2 regions of the Granulosicoccus antarcticus IMCC3135 genome follow, and region 1 is predicted to be linked to the other one. Evidence: predicted binding sites of a transcription regulator. Region 1 holds the regulator's gene; the other holds the start of a gene.
The links. Region 1 encodes sigma-54, which starts transcription at its own class of promoters, with help from an activator protein. Its sites were predicted from a motif close to TGGCANGNTNCNTGCTT; they were not measured.
Positions count from the first base shown of each region.

Region 2: the regulator sigma-54 is predicted to act here: its motif matches at 2,963-2,979, upstream of urtA (urea ABC transporter substrate-binding protein).

Region 1 is NZ_CP018632.1:6,702,817-6,712,010, reverse strand. Features, by position in the region: gene mgtE (magnesium transporter) at 1-1,135, opposite strand, end outside; gene ptsP (phosphoenolpyruvate--protein phosphotransferase) at 1,196-2,947, opposite strand; gene IMCC3135_RS29050 (HPr family phosphocarrier protein) at 2,951-3,220, opposite strand; gene rapZ (RNase adapter RapZ) at 3,217-4,077, opposite strand; gene hprK (HPr(Ser) kinase/phosphatase) at 4,074-5,117, opposite strand; gene IMCC3135_RS29035 (PTS sugar transporter subunit IIA) at 5,117-5,701, opposite strand; gene hpf (ribosome hibernation-promoting factor, HPF/YfiA family) at 5,828-6,145, opposite strand; gene IMCC3135_RS29025 (RNA polymerase factor sigma-54) at 6,356-7,894, opposite strand; gene lptB (LPS export ABC transporter ATP-binding protein) at 8,139-8,882, opposite strand; gene lptA (lipopolysaccharide transport periplasmic protein LptA) at 8,897-9,194, opposite strand, start outside.
Region 2 is NZ_CP018632.1:6,122,530-6,131,723, forward strand. Features, by position in the region: gene IMCC3135_RS26530 (alpha-ketoglutarate-dependent dioxygenase AlkB) at 1-602, opposite strand, end outside; gene IMCC3135_RS26535 (hypothetical protein) at 683-955, shown strand; gene glmS (glutamine--fructose-6-phosphate transaminase (isomerizing)) at 1,007-2,827, shown strand; gene urtA (urea ABC transporter substrate-binding protein) at 3,043-4,341, shown strand; gene urtB (urea ABC transporter permease subunit UrtB) at 4,574-6,157, shown strand; gene urtC (urea ABC transporter permease subunit UrtC) at 6,159-7,307, shown strand; gene urtD (urea ABC transporter ATP-binding protein UrtD) at 7,304-8,155, shown strand; gene urtE (urea ABC transporter ATP-binding subunit UrtE) at 8,149-8,844, shown strand; gene IMCC3135_RS26570 (acetate--CoA ligase family protein) at 8,861-9,194, opposite strand, start outside.

The DNA.
Region 1 (9,194 bases):
GCCACACCAGTGCTGCCATGATCACGGCCCACAGCACGCCGTTGAGCAGGCCGATGGCGACCTCACGTGTCAGTAGATCACGCAGGTTGTTCTTGTTTATCTGGTTGAGTGCCTGGCCACGTATGACCAGTGTCAGCGTCTGACTGCCAGCGATGCCTCCCATGCTGGGAACCACGCTCATCAGCACGGCGAGTGTGACAACTCGCTCCAGTGTGCCTTCGAACTGGGCAATGACCCACGAGGCCAGCAGGGCCGTCAGAAGGTTTACACCAAGCCACAGGGCGCGTTTGCGACTGCTTTTGAAGATAGGCGCGAATATATCGTCCTCCTTGTTCAGACCGGCCATGCTCATGACCGACTGTTCCGCCTCTTCCCGGATGACGTCGACCACATCATCGATGGTGATACGACCAATCAGGCGATTGTTGTCATCGACAACGGGTGCAGACACCAGGTCAAAATCTTCGAACGTTCGTGCAACTTCTCGCTGGGTGGTGTGGGCAAGTAGGGGTTCGATTCTGCGCAGGGAAATATCGCTGACCAGTGTATCGGTGCTGTGAGTCAATAACAGGCGCAGTGACAATTCACCCAGATAGCGGCCGTAGCGGTCGACGACCCAGAGCCGGTCAGTCTGTTTGGGCATCTCGCCACGACGGCGCAGGTATCTGAGTACGACGTCCAGCGTCACATCGCCACGCACAGTGATGACATCCATGTTCATCAGGCCGCCGGCACTGTCCTCCGGAAACGCCAGTACTTGTTCGAGGCGTTCGCGATCCTGTCGGCCCATACCGGCGAGCACTTCGGCGGTGAGTTGCTCGGGCAGGGACTGGACGAAATCGGCCAGATCATCCAGGTCCAGCTGCTCGGTGGCTGCGACCAGTTCCTCCAGGTCCATGTCGCGAACCAGGCTCTCTCGAACCTCATCGCCCACTTCCATGAGGATTTCGCCATCGATTTCCGGATCGCTGATATTCCAGAGTACACGGCGTTGTACGGGGGGCAATGATTCCAGCGCATCAGCTATCTCTGCTGGATGCATGGCCAGCATGATCTTGCGGGCGGCTGACACTGAGCCCTCGCTGATGCTCTCTGCCAGTGTTCTGGATTGTTTCTGTTCGACTTCAGGTTCCATCAGGCGTCAGTCTTGCCCATAAAGGGCATTAGGTAAGCGAAAGCGAGAGAGGGTCGCCGATCAGTTTTCGGGTGCCGAGGCGTTGATTTTGTCCAGCAGGACCTGACGTTCTTCACAGGTATGTGCCGCAAGCATAGTTGAGACCTGTTTCTTCAGTGTGGCACGACGGCAGGTGATGAGGTTACGCTTGGTTTCCAGAATCAGATTGGGCGGCATGCTGAATTCGGTCAGGCCCAGGCCCAGCAGTAAACGCACGAATCTGGCATCTCCAGCCATCTCGCCACACATGGCCACGGGAATGCCGCTTTTCAGCCCCGCATCAATGGTCATTTTTATCAGCGTCAGTACGGCCGGATGCAGAGGGTCATAGAGATAATCGACCTGATCATCGATACGATCGATGGCGAGCGTGTACTGAATCAGATCGTTGGTGCCAATGGACAGAAAGTCCAGGTGCTTGGCAAATCGTTCGGCCTCTATAGCCGCTGCCGGGACTTCTATCATGCCGCCAATAGGCATCTTTTCGTCAAATTCGATGTTTTCTTCACGCAGCGACTGTTTGACCTGCTCGACCAGCTTCAGGCATTGCTTGATTTCAGCCACCGTCGTCAACATCGGTAGCAGCATCTTGATGGGACCGCGTGCCGATGCTCGGAGAATGGCGCGCAATTGCGGAATGAACAGCGAGGTGTCGCTGAGGCAAAGACGGATTCCTCGCAGACCCATGGCGGGGTTGTGCGCCTGTGGCCGGGTGCGACTGGCCAGTTGACCGGTCGCCTGTTTGTCAGCACCCAGATCAGCCGTGCGGATGGTCAGCGGGGCACCTTTCAGCGCTCGAACAACCTTGGTGTAAACCTTGAAATGATCCTGCTCACTCGGTACGGTTTCCCGATTCATGTACAGAAACTCGGTTCTGTACAGACCGACGCCGTCAGCATTGACGCGTTTCAGAGCCTTCAGATCTTCTTCTATTTCGATATTGGCGGAGAGCCTGATCTTGACGCCATCCGTAGTAATCGCCTCGGTATCGAGCAATTTTGCCAGCTCGCGCAACCGCAGACGATTGTCTTTCTGCTGACGGCGAAAGTCTGTCAACATCTCCTCGGTAGGCTCGGCCAGTACCATGCCCAGGCGCCCATCCAGAGTTATTACCTCGCCGGTCTTGATATAGCGGCGGATGTTGGGTACGCCAACAATCGCCGGAATGCCAAGACTACGGGCAAGAATGGCGGTATGAGACAGTTGCCCTCCGGTTTCAGTGACAAAGCCGGCAACGCCATGATGCTGCATCGTCACAGTGTCGGCAGGCGTCAGGTCATCAGCGACGATGATCTGGCCTTTCCACTGCTCGGAGCCCAGAACGTGTTCGGTGCCGCCATCCAGGGCACGCAGAACAGAGTCGATGACATGGTTGACATCATCGATACGAGTCGCCAGGTAGCTGTCATCCATTGAGCCAAACACTTTGATGAGCTCTTCGCGTTGTTGCTGCAATGCCGCTTCGGCGTTGATCATTTCCGTCTTGATGATCTCGACGGGGCGCTGCGACAACACCGCGTCGTCCAGCATGAGTATATGTGTCTCCAGAAACGAGCTGACGTCGCTGGGAGCATCCTTGGGAATATTGTCGCGAGCTGTCAGCAACTGTGCGCGTGCCATCTTGACGGCGCGTTTGAATCGTCGCACTTCCGCCGGAATGGTATCTTTCTGCAGGGTGCGGGACGCTACATCAATCTGATTTCGACGCAGCAGATAAGCTTGTCCGATGGCAGTGCCACGGGAGACGCCAATGCCGTTGAACATCAGACTCATGGGCTACTCCTCTTCGTCAAAGCGACGATTGATCAAATCGACGACAGCCGCCAATGCCTCCTGTTCATCGTCGCCGTCGGCGGAGACGGTTACATTAGAGCCAAAACTGGCGGCCAGCATCATGACGCCCATGATGCTTTTGCTATTGACGCGCTGGCCTTCTTTTTCGATGTCTATGCTGGCAGAGAAAGATGATGATAGTTTGACCAGCTTGGCTGCCGCTCGCGCATGCAGGCCCAGTTTGTTGACGATCTCGAGTTCTTGCTGAATCATAATTCCCGGTGCCGTCTGGAGACGTTGTTGCGTTCCTGTGCAAAATGATCGGCCAGTCGATCAACCAGATAGACCGAGCGGTGGCGACCACCGGTACATCCGACCGAAACGGTCAGATAGGCACGGTTTTCTGCTTCAAACAGTGGCAACCAGCGTTGCAGATAGTTGCGAATTTCAGTGAACATATCCTCTACATCTGGTTGTTCCTGAAGAAACTTGATGATGGGTTTCTCACGGCCAGTGAAACGGCGCAAGTCCGGTTCCCAGTGAGGATTGGGCAGGCAACGCACATCAAACATGAAGTCGGTGCTGGCTGGCGTGCCATGTTTGAACCCGAAGGATTGGAAAGTCAGGGCCAGGCCGACTTGGGTCTTGCCCAATATATAGGTGCGGATGAGATTGCGCAGCTCATGCAAATTCAGAGCTGAGGTGTCGATGACGAGCTCAGCATCGTCCTTGACCGGTTCCAGCAGGCGTGCCTCTTCGTCAATCGCGCTGATCAGTGGTAAATCCTGACTGCTCAGTGGGTGCTTGCGGCGAGTTTCAGAAAAACGGGTGACCAGACGAGTGCGATCGGTATCCAGAAACAGGACTTCAACTTCGGCATCTTGCCTGGCACGCAGCTCCTTGAGCAGCTTCAGCAGGTTGTCGGCTGATGCGCGCTCACTGCGCATGTCGACGCCAATAGCCAGTTTGGAGTAAAGCTCAGAGCCACTGGCCAGCAGCTTGTCGATGAATTCGGTCAGTAAAAAGGACGGTAGATTGTCGATACAGAAAAAACCTTCATCCTCCAGAGTATGGAGTGCGACGCTTTTTCCTGAGCCCGACAGGCCTGTGACTATCGTCAGACGCGTCATTGAGGTGTCTCCTTGTCAGAGGTAACGTCGGTACCTGATTTTGGGGGAAGTGGTGCGCTGGGGCGCAGTCTGTATTGCCGGGAGGCCAGGGCGAGTGCCCGCTCCTGCTTGCTGACCAAGTCTCTGGATGCACTATAACCGCCTGCACGCAGAATCTGATCTCGGATCGCAGCTTCGACCAGGACCGCCATGTTACGTCCCGGTGCCACTGGAATAGTGCGTTTGGGGACCTTGACGCCCAGTACCAGACGAGTTCCGGTCGGTTCTCCAATGCGATCTCCGGCGATGGCCGCCAGATCCTTGTTGAAATCCTCGCCACTGACCGGTTGCAGATGCACGATGCATCGCAGGATCTTCCGGGCCCGAGTGTGTGCATCACCGTACATCAGGGCAATGTTGAGGACGCCAAGACCGCGCACTTCCAGAAAATCCTGCAGCAGTGGCGGACATTGGCATTCCAGAGTGCCGGGTGCTATACGGGTGAATTCAGGGGCATCGTCGGCGACCAGTATATGGCCACGGCTGATGAGCTCCAGAGCCAGTTCACTTTTGCCGACGCTGGCATTTCCGGTGATAAGGACCCCGGTGCCATGAACGTCCATCATCACGCCATGAATGATTTCGCGCTCAGCCAGCAGTTGCGTCAGCAAAAACCGCATGCGGCTGTGTAATTGACTGTAATCCGCTGTCGAGCGTATCAAGGCGATGCGTTCGCGCTCAGCCAGCTCAATGATGCTCGGCGGCGCAGGCAGAGAATCGGAAATCACGATCATGTCGCAGGTATTGGGCAAGGAATACTCGAAGCGTGAGGTATCCAGCACCGAGGTTTCGTTGAACAGCCGCACTTCAGCCGCGCCCAGAAGCTGGATTCGGTTGGGACTGTTGAAATTCAGCGGCCCGAGCAGTCGCGGACGTTCTCCGGGGGCCAGGTCGCGTGTCAGCATGCGCGAGCTTGCATCGTGACCGGCCGCCCAGCTCAGATCCAGATCCTTGCCAAGTGCCTGTACCGCTTCACCAACGGTCAGTTGTCGTGATGACATCAGTCTGTTGTAGGTGGCAGAGAGGCCAGGTGTGCGTAGAGGTTATTTGGCTCGACAAACCCGCGCAGAGAGGTGCGTAGTGCCTCATCGCTGAAGCGGCGCGCCAGTTGAGCCAGAATCTTCAAGTGTTCATCGTTGCAGTGTTCAGGGACCAGCAGGCCCAGTACCAGATCGACAGGCTGACCATCAGCGGACTCATAGTCAACGCCCTGGTTGAGGGTCACAAGCGCGGCTATAGGTTCCTGAATATTGCTGAGTCGGCTGTGGGGGAGGGCAACGCCGTGGCCCAGACCGGTACTGCCAAGCCGTTCGCGGCTGATCAGTGCGTCGAGTATCTGCATGTCACTGAGGGTTTCTGGTTCACCCTCGTTTTTGCTGCTTTGTTTGCGTGACAACCTGACCTTGCGGGTGCCAGATTTGCTTTCGTTGGTGTCGTTGTCGGCTAGGGCTTCGGCATCACTCGCGCTCTTTGCTCTGAGTGATTCGCCCAACAGCTCTGCCAGTGTCTGCAAAGTGCGCTTTTTGCTCTGGATCTCGCACTGACAACGTATACGCTCGGGTTCGAGCAGATCGGATAAATCCATGGTGTAAAAGTTTGGCCACACTTTTTGTCTCAGAGATCCTGCAGTTTGCACTGTTACAGGAGCTTTGAGTGATTGCGAAAGCGCTATTGTGCGCTCTCGCAGATCGGATTAAAAGCGTCGGATGGATTATTCAGGGATTGCGGTGTCACCCGTGCGTCGGTGAGTCTTCATTTTTTCCTTGTGCCGAATCAGCTGTCTGTCCAGTTTGTCCGTCAACAGATCAATAGCTGCGTACATATCCGGCTCGGTGGTATCTGCGTACAGCTGGGTGCCAGAAACCTTGATGGTGGCCTCAGCTTTCTGTCGGCTCTTCTCCACGGTAAGAATCACGTGGACCCCGAAGAGGTTGTCAGAGTGGCGCTGGAGGCGTTCCATCTTGTCATTCACATAGTTGCGCATCGAGCTGGTGACATCAACGTGGTGACCGGTTACGGTTAAGTTCATGGGCATCTCCTGGTGTTCAACAAAGGGTTCAACTTTGGAATGCGAGAGTCCGCAAGGACCTCGCGGAATGTCAGGACCGTTGCCGGCCCCATACGAACATATAGACAGATGTCGGCAACCCCAATGCCCCACTTAACCCCGGGTCGACTTGCTTCGGAGTGGTGTTTGAAAGGCTTTTTGGCAAAGGGTGCTGTAGAGTCATAAAATCTTTCAGTTCAAACGTTTACGCTCATTTGATGGCGGAATTGCCATGGATTCACGATACTTGGCAACGGTGCGACGCGCAACCTGTATTCCCTCTGCGACTAACGTACTGGCAATCTTACTGTCAGATAACGGTTTCGTAGCGTCCTCCGCGGCGATGAACTTCTTGATCATGGCGCGTATGGCGGTTGCCGAGCATTCGCCGCCGTTGGCGGTGGAGACGTGACTTGAGAAAAAATACTTGAATTCAAAAATACCGCGTGGTGTATGAATGTATTTGTGGGTGGTAACGCGTGAGATGGTGGACTCGTGCAGGCTCAGTTGTTCGGCAATATCGCGCAAGACCAGCGGTTTCATGGCCTCGTCGCCGTATTCCAGAAAGCTGCGCTGACGCTCGACGATAGCGGTGGCCACACGAATCAGCGTCTCGTTGCGGCTTTGCAGGCTCTTGATGAACCAGCGCGCTTCCTGCAGATGGTTCCGCATGAAGTTGTTATCGTCACTTTTATCAGCACGTTTGACCATACCGGCATAGAGGGCGTTGATACCCAGTTTGGGGGCAATGTCAGGATTTAGTTCAACACGCCAGACGCCTTTGACTTTCTTGACGAAAACATCAGGCACGATATATTGATCGTGATCATTGACCAGCTGCCGGCCGGGGCGAGGGTTGAGGCTGCGAATCAGGGCGATGGCCTCTTGCAGTTGCTCCTCGTTTACCTTGAACAGGCGGCGCAGGCGTGCAAAATCGTGTGCTGCCAATAGCTCCAGATGGTCTTTGACAATGCCCAGAGCATTGGTTCTGATAATGGATTCAGGCAGTTGCATCAGTTGGATGGTCATGCACTCACTGGCATCACGAGCACCGCAACCGGGTGGGTCCAGGTGCTGCACAAGATGCAACACGGTTTCAAACTCATCTGCGATGAACATCAGGTCTTCATCAATGATGTCGCGGTTCAAACCGTCAATCAGGATGTCGACATCGTCTATCAGGTAACCGTTATTATCGATAGCATCGATAATGGTCTCGGCAATTTCCTGATCTCTTTCGGATAGTGGGGCGAAGCGGATCTGTTCGTTGAGGTGGTCCTGAATGCTGGCAATTCCGGCATTGTGGAATTCGGTGAAGTCGCGCGATTCACCGTCGCTGCCAGAGGTGCCTGTGCTGGAGGGGGAGGCTGAGTCATAAACATCATCCCAGACACTATCAACGGGCAGGTCTTCGGGCATGATGGTGTCGTCCTGGCCCTGTGAGCTTTCACCTGCCAGTTCAACCTCTGTGGCTGATTGCTTCTGCTCGGCCGCCGCCGTTTCAGCTTCTCGATTGGCTTCGCGCGTTTCGCGTGATTCGTTGGCCAGGTCGGCCTCGCGGGGCTCAGCGCCTTCGTCATCTTGCATCTCGAGCATGGGATTGCTGTCGAGAGCGGTCTGAATTTCAGTCTGCAGTTCAAGTGTCGACAATTGCAGGAGCTTGATTGCCTGCTGCAGTTGTGGCGTCATGGCCAACGACTGGCCCATCTTGATTTGCAGTGACTGTTTCATCGTGGGTGTCCGGTTGATTGCGGTCTTTGACAGATATAAAACTGCCACCGAGCCTTGGATAGACGCAATAATCCCGCCGCATTCGACCATTGCGTTAAAAACTTTAGTTACAAACTGGAAATAATTATTTTCACAGTAAATTCAATCACAATTACAGCTGGATATCGGCGGTTACATCAGGCAACTGTTGCCTGATTTTTGAGGGCTGCATTGGTTATTACCACCAGCAGGTTCAACAGCGTTATCAGATTTTGAAGTTGTCACCCAGATAGACGGTACGTACTTCTTCATTGGCGAGAACATCCGCCGGACTGCCTTCGGCAATCAGCTTGCCGTGGCTCAGGATATAGGCGCGGTCACAGATACCCAGAGTTTCGCGGACATTATGATCGGTAATAAGTACGCCGATGTTGCGCTCCTTGAGGTGCGTAATAATGCGTTGAATGTCGAGAATCGAGATGGGGTCGACACCGGCAAAGGGTTCGTCCAGCAATATGAATCCGGGATCGGCTGAAAGTGCCCGGGCTATTTCCACGCGACGTCGTTCGCCGCCAGACAGGCTGATTCCCAGGCTGTCCCTGATGTGTGAGATCTGCAGTTCTTCGAGCAGTGCTTCAAGGCGATCCTGCCGATCTTCCCGGTTGAGCTCCTTGCGGGTTTCAAGTATTGCCAGGATGTTCTGACTGACGGTCAGTTGGCGGAAAACCGAAGCTTCCTGTGGCAGATAACCCACACCCTTGCGGGCTCTGGCGTGCATCGGAAATTCGGTGATGTCCTCACCATCCAGAATAATGCTTCCCTGGTCCGGTTTGACCAGTCCCACAACCATGTAGAAGCAGGTGGTCTTGCCGGCACCATTGGGGCCGAGCAGGCCGACAACGTCGCCACTGTTGACCGACAGGGACACCCCTTCAAGGATGCGGCGCTTCTTGTAGGCTTTGAAGAGCTCATTGGCAGCCAGTGTGCGTCGCACCGGCGTCTCTGTCATGTCAGTTGGAAGTGTCACTCGTCAGCGCTCGTGGGTGGCTGAATCTGAATGCTGACGCGGCCCGATTTGGGGCCACCCTCTGCGCTGACCTTCTGTGTTCTGGCGTTAAAGGTGATGCGTTCGCTGACCAGTTCCTGTTTCGGCTGGCTCAAGGTTGCACTGCCTTCGAGTGTCAGTACACCTGCCAGAGCATCGTAGGAAATACGCTCTGCCTGGCCACTCATCAGTTCGCCGGCCTCGTTCTCTTGTTCGAAGCGGATGGGTGAGCCGTTGCCGGTAATCGTGCTCAAGGCATTGTTTTTCAATAAAATG
Region 2 (9,194 bases), 580 kb from region 1:
AGATTCCAGCGCACCGGGCCAAAACGTGGATGCTCGGAAAACTTGAGTTTGCGCACCCCGTGAAAAAACAGACGTGCCGGACCACCAAATACCAGTACGTCACCGTCGCTCAAGTTTACTGGGATTGAGCTCCCCCGTCGCTCTGATCCGAGCACGAAAAAGCGTGCATTAATCCCTAAAGATACTGAAACGATAGGTGCATCACAATCTGACTCATCCCTATCCTGGTGAGCCCCCATTTGTGTGCCGGGCTGATAGTAATTGATCAGGCAGGCATCCGGTCGAAAGCCTGGAAATCCGGCCAACTCCGCAGCCGTTTCTGCCAGCTGGCGAAAAATTACAGGCATCACCGGCCACGGCTCTCCTGTCAGCGGATCAATGTCGCTGTAGCGGTACCCTTGCCGGTCAGACAACCAGCCAAACTGGCCGCAATTGCTGGTCTGCACAGACATATACGAGCCTCTTGATGTCTGCATGCGGCGCAACGGCGCCGCCATCAGAACCGACTCGAGCTCACCCTGCAAAGCAGCCGAGTCGGCGAAGTCACGCAACAAGACCATACCTGGACAAATTTCAACCGAATCGGAAAAAAGATCTCTCATCGAAGCCCCCTTCGCTGCTTTCTACCCGGGATCGGGCATAATTCCTGACTTACTCCCTCGCATTACGCACAATGCGCTCTATGCTCACTTCCAAGGCTCCAACCGAACTGGTCGAACATCTGTGCCGACACAGTAGTCTGAACTCATTCGATGCAGTCCGTCTGATCGATGAAATTCTGGCCTTCTATGACGAATCCAGCGCCAGCTTCATCCAGCGCAGACATCATGAGCTGCAGAAGTCGGGACTGGCGAACGCTGCCATTTACAAACAGATCAGCGAAGAGCTGGAACACCACCGGTTCAAGGTTGAACCACTCACGGAACGCCAGATCCGCCGCACTATCTACGGCTGAACTGGCTAACGACCTTCTGACCCATCAATTTCCAACGGCATCTAGACACTCATGTGCGGAATCATCGCTTATACCGGTAGCAAGGAGGCCAGCTCCATTCTCATAGACGGCCTTCACCGTCTGGAATATCGCGGCTATGACTCTGCCGGCATTGCGCTGGTCCATCGCAAACGGATTCGCTGCTGGAAGGCTGCTGGCAAGATATCGATGCTGGAACAAGGCTTGCCCGAGACCACGCCGGGCCATTGCGGCATCGGTCATACTCGCTGGGCGACACACGGCGCTCCGACCGATGCGAATGCCCACCCTCATACCGATACCGATCTGAGAATTGCTGTCGCTCACAACGGCATCATCGAAAATGCGGACTCTCTGCGTGCACAACTGATTGCTCAAGGTGTCACGTTCAGCTCGGAGACCGATAGCGAGGTGCTGGCCCACTTGCTGGCCGCATACGACGGCTCGCTTATTGATGCCATGCGCACCGTACTCCCCAAGGTACAGGGTACCTACGGACTGGCTGCTATCGATCGCAATGCGCCAGACACGATCGTTGTGGCCCGTCTGGGTAGCCCGGTCATTCTGGGCATCGGCGAAAACGAGATGCTGGCCGCCTCCGACATGTCTGCGCTGGCCAGACATACACAGGAGATCGTGCACCTGGATGACGGTGAAGTGGCAGAACTGAGCCCCAGGGGTTTTCACGTCACCACCATGGATGCCCGTCCCAGTCAGAAGTCCTCAACTCAGCTCTCAGGAGCTCTGGCCGATTACGACAAAGGCGGCTATGCCCACTACCTGCACCGCGAAATACGCGATCAGGTTGAAGTAGTGCAACGTACCCTCAGCGGCCGACTGGACTTGCGTTTTTCCACCGCTCACCTTGGCGGCCTGAACCTGGCCCCGCGTGATCTGCTCAATACCCGTCGAATAAAGATTCTGGGCTGTGGCTCTGCCTACTACGCAGGCATGGCCGGAGCTCATATGATCGAAGGACTGGCGCGTCTGCCGGTCAGTGCCGAACCGGCTGCCGAGTTCCGCTACCGGAACCCGGTAGTGGAGCCGGAGACCTTGTACATCGTGGCCAGTCAGTCGGGGGAGACGTTCGATACATTAGCCGCATTGCGAGAGATACGACGCAAGGGAGGCTTCGTACTGGGCATTGTCAATAGTGTGGGCAGCACGATTGCACGAGAGGTAGATGGTGGCATCTATATGCATGCAGGACCTGAAGTCTCCGTAGCATCGACCAAGGCCTATACCAGCATGCTGACTGTATTCTCCCTTCTTGCCTTGATGCTCGGACGTCTACGAGATGTCTCACCACAACGTGGCAGCACCCTGGTGGCAGCTCTGCAGGAACTACCTGACAAGGTCGGTGAGACACTGGCTCTGGAAGACTCCATAGCAGCCATAGCACCGACACTGATCAAGGCTCACAGCGCTTTCTTTCTGGGTCGCACCGCCTCCTATCCGGTAGCCCTGGAAGGTGCGCAAAAACTCAAGGAAATCTCCTATATACATGCTGAGGCCTACCCCGCCTCCGAACTCAAACACGGGCCGCTGGCGTTGATCAGTAGTACAACCCCGTGCATCGTTTTGCTACCTGATGATGAGTTGCTGACCAAATCTCTGACCTCGCTCGAGGAGATCAGAACACGCGGGGCACCCATCATAAGCCTCACCGATTCCAATCATCCACGCATCCACGAGCTCAGCGATCAGCTCATAACACTACCGGCCGTAAGCACGCTGCTACAGCCCATCGTGGCAGGCATTGCCTTGCAATTACTGGCCTATCACTGCGCCCTCTTACTCGAACGAGACATTGACCAACCGCGCAATCTGGCCAAGAGCGTCACGGTGGAATAACAACACGCCTGCCCGTGACATGCGCAGCAAATATGGCACCATTCTGGTGCCGATAACGCACCATTAAATTGCATCATTGCGGCAATACCCGGTTACATAAAACCCAAGCCATTGAAAACATGAGCTAATTACCATTGGCACAGTCCCTGTAATAACAGTACTGATTGTTCATGAAAGAACAACGGATCTGCTAACCATTCAGGGATACATGTCACATGCTGTTTAAACGAAGCTCTCGTCGATCAATTCTGGCCATGACCGCAATCGGTCTGACTACTTTGAGCCTGTCGCTGCAGGCGCAGGAAGACACGATCAAGGTCGGAATTCTTCATTCCCTGTCCGGCACCATGGCGATCTCGGAAACCACACTCAAAGACACCATGCTGATGCTCATCGAGCAACAGAACGCCAACGGTGGCCTGCTGGGAAAACAACTGGAAGCCGTTGTTGTCGATCCTGCCTCGGACTGGCCTCTGTTTGCAGAAAAGGCACGTGAGTTGATTGACAAGAATGGTGTCGCTGCCATTTTTGGCGGCTGGACCTCAGTGTCACGAAAATCAGTATTGCCGGTCATCGAAGAACTCGACAGCCTGATGTTCTACCCGGTTCAGTATGAAGGCGAAGAGTCTTCGAAGAACGTCTTCTACACCGGCGCCGCTCCCAACCAACAGGCAATCCCTGCGGTCGATTACCTGACAAACGATATCGGTGTCGAGCGCTGGGTACTGGCAGGTACCGATTATGTCTACCCTCGAACCACCAACAAGATTCTGGAGGCCTATCTGAAAGCCAACGGTGTTGCTGATGAAGACATCATGATCAACTACACCCCTTTCGGCCATTCAGACTGGCAGTCCATCGTTGCTGATATCAAACGCTTCGGTTCAGAAGGCAAGAAAACCGCTGTTGTATCTACTGTCAACGGCGATGCCAATGTGCCTTTCTACAAAGAGCTGGGCAATCAGGGTATCTCTGCTGAAGACATCCCGGTTATCGCCTTCTCTGTCGGTGAAGAGGAACTCTCAGGTTTTGATACAGCACCTCTGGTAGGTCATCTGGCTGCATGGAACTATTTCATGAGTATCGATAGTGAAGCCAATGATGAGTTCATCGACAGCTGGATCGAGTTTACCGGCAACGAAGATCGCGTAACCAATGACCCCATGGAAGCTCACTACATCGGCTTCAACATGTGGGTAAAAGCGGTAGAGAAAGCAGGTACAACAGAGTCCGCAGCTGTGCAGGATGCAATCATCGGTGTTGCCGTACCTAACTTGTCCGGCGGCTACTCGGCCATGATGCCTAACCACCACATCACCAAGCCCGTTCTCATTGGTGAAATCCAGGATGACGGCCAGTTTCAGGTCGTTTGGGAAACACCCGGTCTGGTAGCCGGTGACGCATGGTCTGACTTTCTGGATAGCTCCAAGGACATTATCTCCGACTGGCGTGCACCCTTGTCCTGCGGAAATTACAACGTGACCACCAACGTGTGCTCTGGGCAGAATCTCTAAGCTGCGCTAAAGCCGACGCAAGTGTACGACGCCCTGCACCCTGTGGTGCAGGGCTATTAGCCCCAAACTTCCTCACGCGACCTCAACTGACGCCTCTGGCATGCAGCCAGATATCCGGTGTTTTTCTGACTTATCAACTCACGGCTCAGAAAGGAAATTCATTACAACTATGGCCCTTTCACCACAATCACGATTTCGCCTGCTCCGACCTTTATTATTACTCTTACCGCTGGTGTGCTCCCTACTGGCCACAGCAGCCAATGCCGAAGTAAAGAGTGGCATCGACGAGCTTGACGGGCCCTTCACCCAATTTGTCGAAGGCAAGGGTGCGGATCGCACCAAGGCCCTTGATGCCATCGCCGCGCTGGAGCGCAATGACACACGAGAAGTTCTCGACGGCATCCTGAATGGAGATCTGATGCTTCACAAGGCTACCGATACCATTGTCTGGGCAAGCCTTGATGGACGAAAATACACCATGCAGTCGCTGGATCGCAGCAAGGATCTGGGCAGCGATACCAAGCGCAAACTGTCACGACTGAAGGTAACCAATAGCATCAGGAGCCATCTGCGTAGCCTGATTGCCAGCCTCGGCCTGCGATCTGACAACCCGGTCCAGCGTCTGGCAGCCATTGACGCCCTGATGGAAACACCAGAACAACTGCCTGATGAGACTCTGACAGAGCTACTCGGCAGCGAATCTGACAAAAAGGTACTTGCCTCGCTGCATGCTCTGGAAGCACGCAAACAGGCAATCTCTGATAATCCGGCGACACGGCTTCAGGCTCTCGAGACATTAAAGACAGACCTTTCCGGCAGCAGCCGTTCTCTGGTCCAGCAAATGGCCGCCACCGACGTTGAGCCATCCGTGCAGGAAGCCGCTGCAAAGGTCGTCATTCGTCAAGCCGAGAAAGTCACCTTCTTTGCCAGACTGGAAACTGTTTTCTTCGGACTGAGCCTTGGTTCGGTTCTGGTGCTGGCCGCCATTGGCCTTGCCATCAGCTTCGGGGTCATGGGCGTCATCAACATGGCCCATGGAGAGTTGATCATGCTGGGTGCCTACTGTGCCTGGGCCATGCAGCAACTCATGCCCAACGCACTGGGGGTCTCCCTGCTGCTTTCAATTCCTGTCGCTTTTCTATTCACAGGATTAATCGGCATATTCATCGAACGCACCGTTATCCGCTTTCTGTATGGACGCCCACTGGAAACACTGCTTGCCACTTTTGGTATCAGCCTGATTCTGCAGCAACTGGTGCGAACCTTTATCTCCTCCCAGAACGTACCCGTGGCTAACCCCGAATTCATGAGCGGTGTCGTTGAAATCAACAGCGTCTTCAGTCTGACTTCTAACCGTTTGTACATACTTGCATTCTGTTTAGTGGTTTTCTTCCTGCTGTTATCACTGCTCAGATACACACGCTTTGGCCTGGAAGTACGTGCGGTAAGCCAGAACCGATCCATGGCCAGAGCCATGGGCGTGCGCTCCTCACGTATTGATTCACTGACCTTCGGTCTGGGAGCCGGCATCGCCGGCATTGCCGGGGTCGCGCTGTCGCAACTGACCAATGTGGGACCCAACCTGGGTCAGGCCTATATCGTCGACAGCTTCATGGTTGTTGTATTTGGCGGTGTAGGCAATCTGTGGGGCACACTCATCAGTGGCATGACACTGGGTATAGCCAACAAGATAATGGAGCCATGGGCCGGCGCCATACTGGCGAAAATTCTGGTGCTGATTTTTCTCATCATGTTCATACAAAAGCGCCCCAGAGGGCTCTTTCCACAACGCGGCCGTGCTGTGGAGGCAGGTTGAAATGACTACTAAAACCGTAGAGACCGTAGAGGCTGTGAAAGAAGAAGCCGTAGAAACAGCTGCCCCCAGATCCGCAGGGCGACAACGTGGCAGCCTTGTATTTATCCTGACGCTGATCGCACTGATCATCGGCGTCTCGATTTGCAACAAGCTACCTGAAGGCCATGCCCTGTATGTCAGCAACTACATGGTGACGTTGCTGGGCAAATACTTGACCTATGCGATTCTGGCAGTCGCTGTCGATCTGGTCTGGGGATACCTGGGCATCCTCAGTCTGGGCCATGCAGCCTTCTTTGCACTGGGTGGTTATGTCATGGGCATGCACCTGATGCGCCAGATTGGCGATCGTGGTGTTTATGGCAATCCGGACCTTCCCGACTTCATGGTATTTCTCAACTGGACAGAACTACCGTGGTACTGGACAGGCTTTGACAACTTTGCCTTCACCGCCTTGATGATCCTGCTTGTGCCAGGCCTGCTGGCCTATGTTTTTGGCTGGTTCGCCTTCCGCTCACGGGTCAATGGTGTCTACTTGTCTATCATCACTCAGGCTCTGACCTATGCATTGATGCTGGCCTTCTTCCGCAACGAAATGGGCTTTGGTGGCAACAATGGTTTGACCGATTTTCGCGAACTACTGGGATTCGACCTGCGCTCCAACGATGTCCGACTCGGTCTTTTCATCGCATCCGGCGTCGCCCTACTGCTGACCTATTTGTTGTGCGACATGATCCTGCGCTCGCGCCTGGGCAAGGTGGCTGTTGCCATTCGTGATGCTGAGAATCGTACCCGCTTCATTGGCTATCGAGTAGATCGCGTCAAACTGGCCCTGTTCGTCTTGTCTGCCATGATTGCCGGTTTAGCCGGAGCCTTGTATGTGCCTCAGGTAGGCATCATCAACCCCGGAGAGTTCTCGCCGTTGAATTCCATCGAAGTGGTGGTCTGGGTTGCTATCGGCGGTCGCGGCACCCTCTATGGGGCCGTGCTGGGTGCCTTGGGTGTCAACTATGCCAAGACCTGGTTCACCGGAGCCTTTCCTGAGGCCTGGTTATTTGCCCTGGGCTTGCTGTTCGTCGTGGTGACACTCCTGCTGCCACGTGGAATTGCCGGGCTTCTACGCTACAAACGATCAACACAGGCGGCCTCATGAGCAGCAATTCAGCAATGAACCCTCAAGCGGCTTTCCGACGAGATCGCGTCTTCGAATTCCTGATTCCCAAGCAGGTGGAGGATCTGGATCTTTCGCATGGAACGGCTCTTTACCTGGAAGACATTTCTGTCAATTTTGATGGCTTCCAGGCCATCAAGGATCTGAACTTCTACGTCAACACCGGTGAATTGCGTTGCCTGATAGGTCCCAATGGCGCAGGCAAAACAACCTTGATGGATATCGTGACCGGTAAAACCCGGCCTGATACCGGAACGGCCTGGTTCGGTCAGAAAATCAACCTGCTACGAATGGATGAAGCTGAAATCGCACAGGCAGGAATTGGCAGAAAATTCCAGAAACCGACCGTCTTCGAAAATCTCACTGTTTTCGATAATCTGGAACTCTCCATGGCCGGCACCCGCAAGCTCTGGGCAACCTTCCGTGCCAAGCTGGATAACGAGACCATGGATCGTATTGAAGCCATGGCCGATACCATCAATTTACGCCAGCAACTGCATGCCCAGGCAGGTAGCTTGTCGCATGGCCAGAAGCAGTGGCTGGAGATCGGCATGCTCATCATGCAAAATCCCGTATTGCTACTGGTTGATGAACCGGCGGCTGGCATGACTCACCAGGAAATGGACAGAACGGTTGAGCTGCTGAGCAGTCTGGCTGGCGATCATGCCATCGTGGTGGTCGAACATGACATGGACTTTGTCCGCGCCCTGAACTCTCCCGTCACTGTTTTGCATCAGGGTAGCGTGCTGGCCGAAGGCAGCATGTCTGACATTCAATCGAACGCAGACGTCATGCGCGTCTACCTGGGAACGGAGGATGCCTCATGCTGACACTCGACAAACTCAATCAGTTTTACGGCTCCTCGCATACGCTAAAAGACCTCAGCCTGACCATCAGACCCGGTGCCTGCACCGTCATCATGGGCAGGAACGGCGTCGGCAAGACAACTTTAATGCAATGTGTGACAGGTCTACAGGCGCTCAAGAGTGGCTCGCTTACCCTGTCTGGCAAGGATATTACCAATATCCCCGCTGAAGAGCGGGCCGCCGCGGGTATCGGCTATGTGCCTCAGGGACGCCAGATATTCCCTCTACTGAGTGTGGAAGAGAATCTGCGTATCGGCTTGCGGGCCAGACGTGATGGCCTGAAAACCATCCCTGATCTGATCTATGAGCTGTTCCCGGTATTGAAAGAAATGCTGCACCGGCGCGGCGGGGATCTGTCCGGCGGACAACAGCAACAGCTGGCCATTGGCCGAGCCCTGGTCACCCAGCCAGAACTACTGCTGCTGGATGAACCGACCGAGGGCATTCAGCCCAACGTCGTTCACGACATCGGCACGATCATAACGCGACTCAACAAGGAGATTGGCCTGACCGTGGTATTGGTGGAACAAAAGCTGCCCTTTGCCCGACGGGTCGGTGATGACTATGTCTTGATGGACCGTGGCGAGGTTGTCGCCAACGGTCCGATGGAGGATCTGGGTGAGGATCTGGTCAGGCAATACCTGACCGTCTGAGCCCGACAGATCTGCTTCAGTTGGCCATGTTCTCCTGACGCACCGCCAGAAAGGCGTCGACAGCCGTACAGGCTTTCGCCGTACACAACAATGGATTGATTTCCAGTTCGACCAATCGCTCTCCCAGCTGCAGGGCTGCCAATTGCACAGATTCGAGTGCATCCAGCAGGCATTCTCGATCCACCGCAGGGCGATTGCGAAAACCATTCAACAACGGCGCACAGCGAAGACGCTCGAGGCGACGATCCAGCTCATCACGGGATGCCGGAATCAGGCACTGTACCGAATCTGCCAGCACCTCGGTAGCAATGCCACCGGCACCGATGGTCATCACCAGACCATGCACAGGA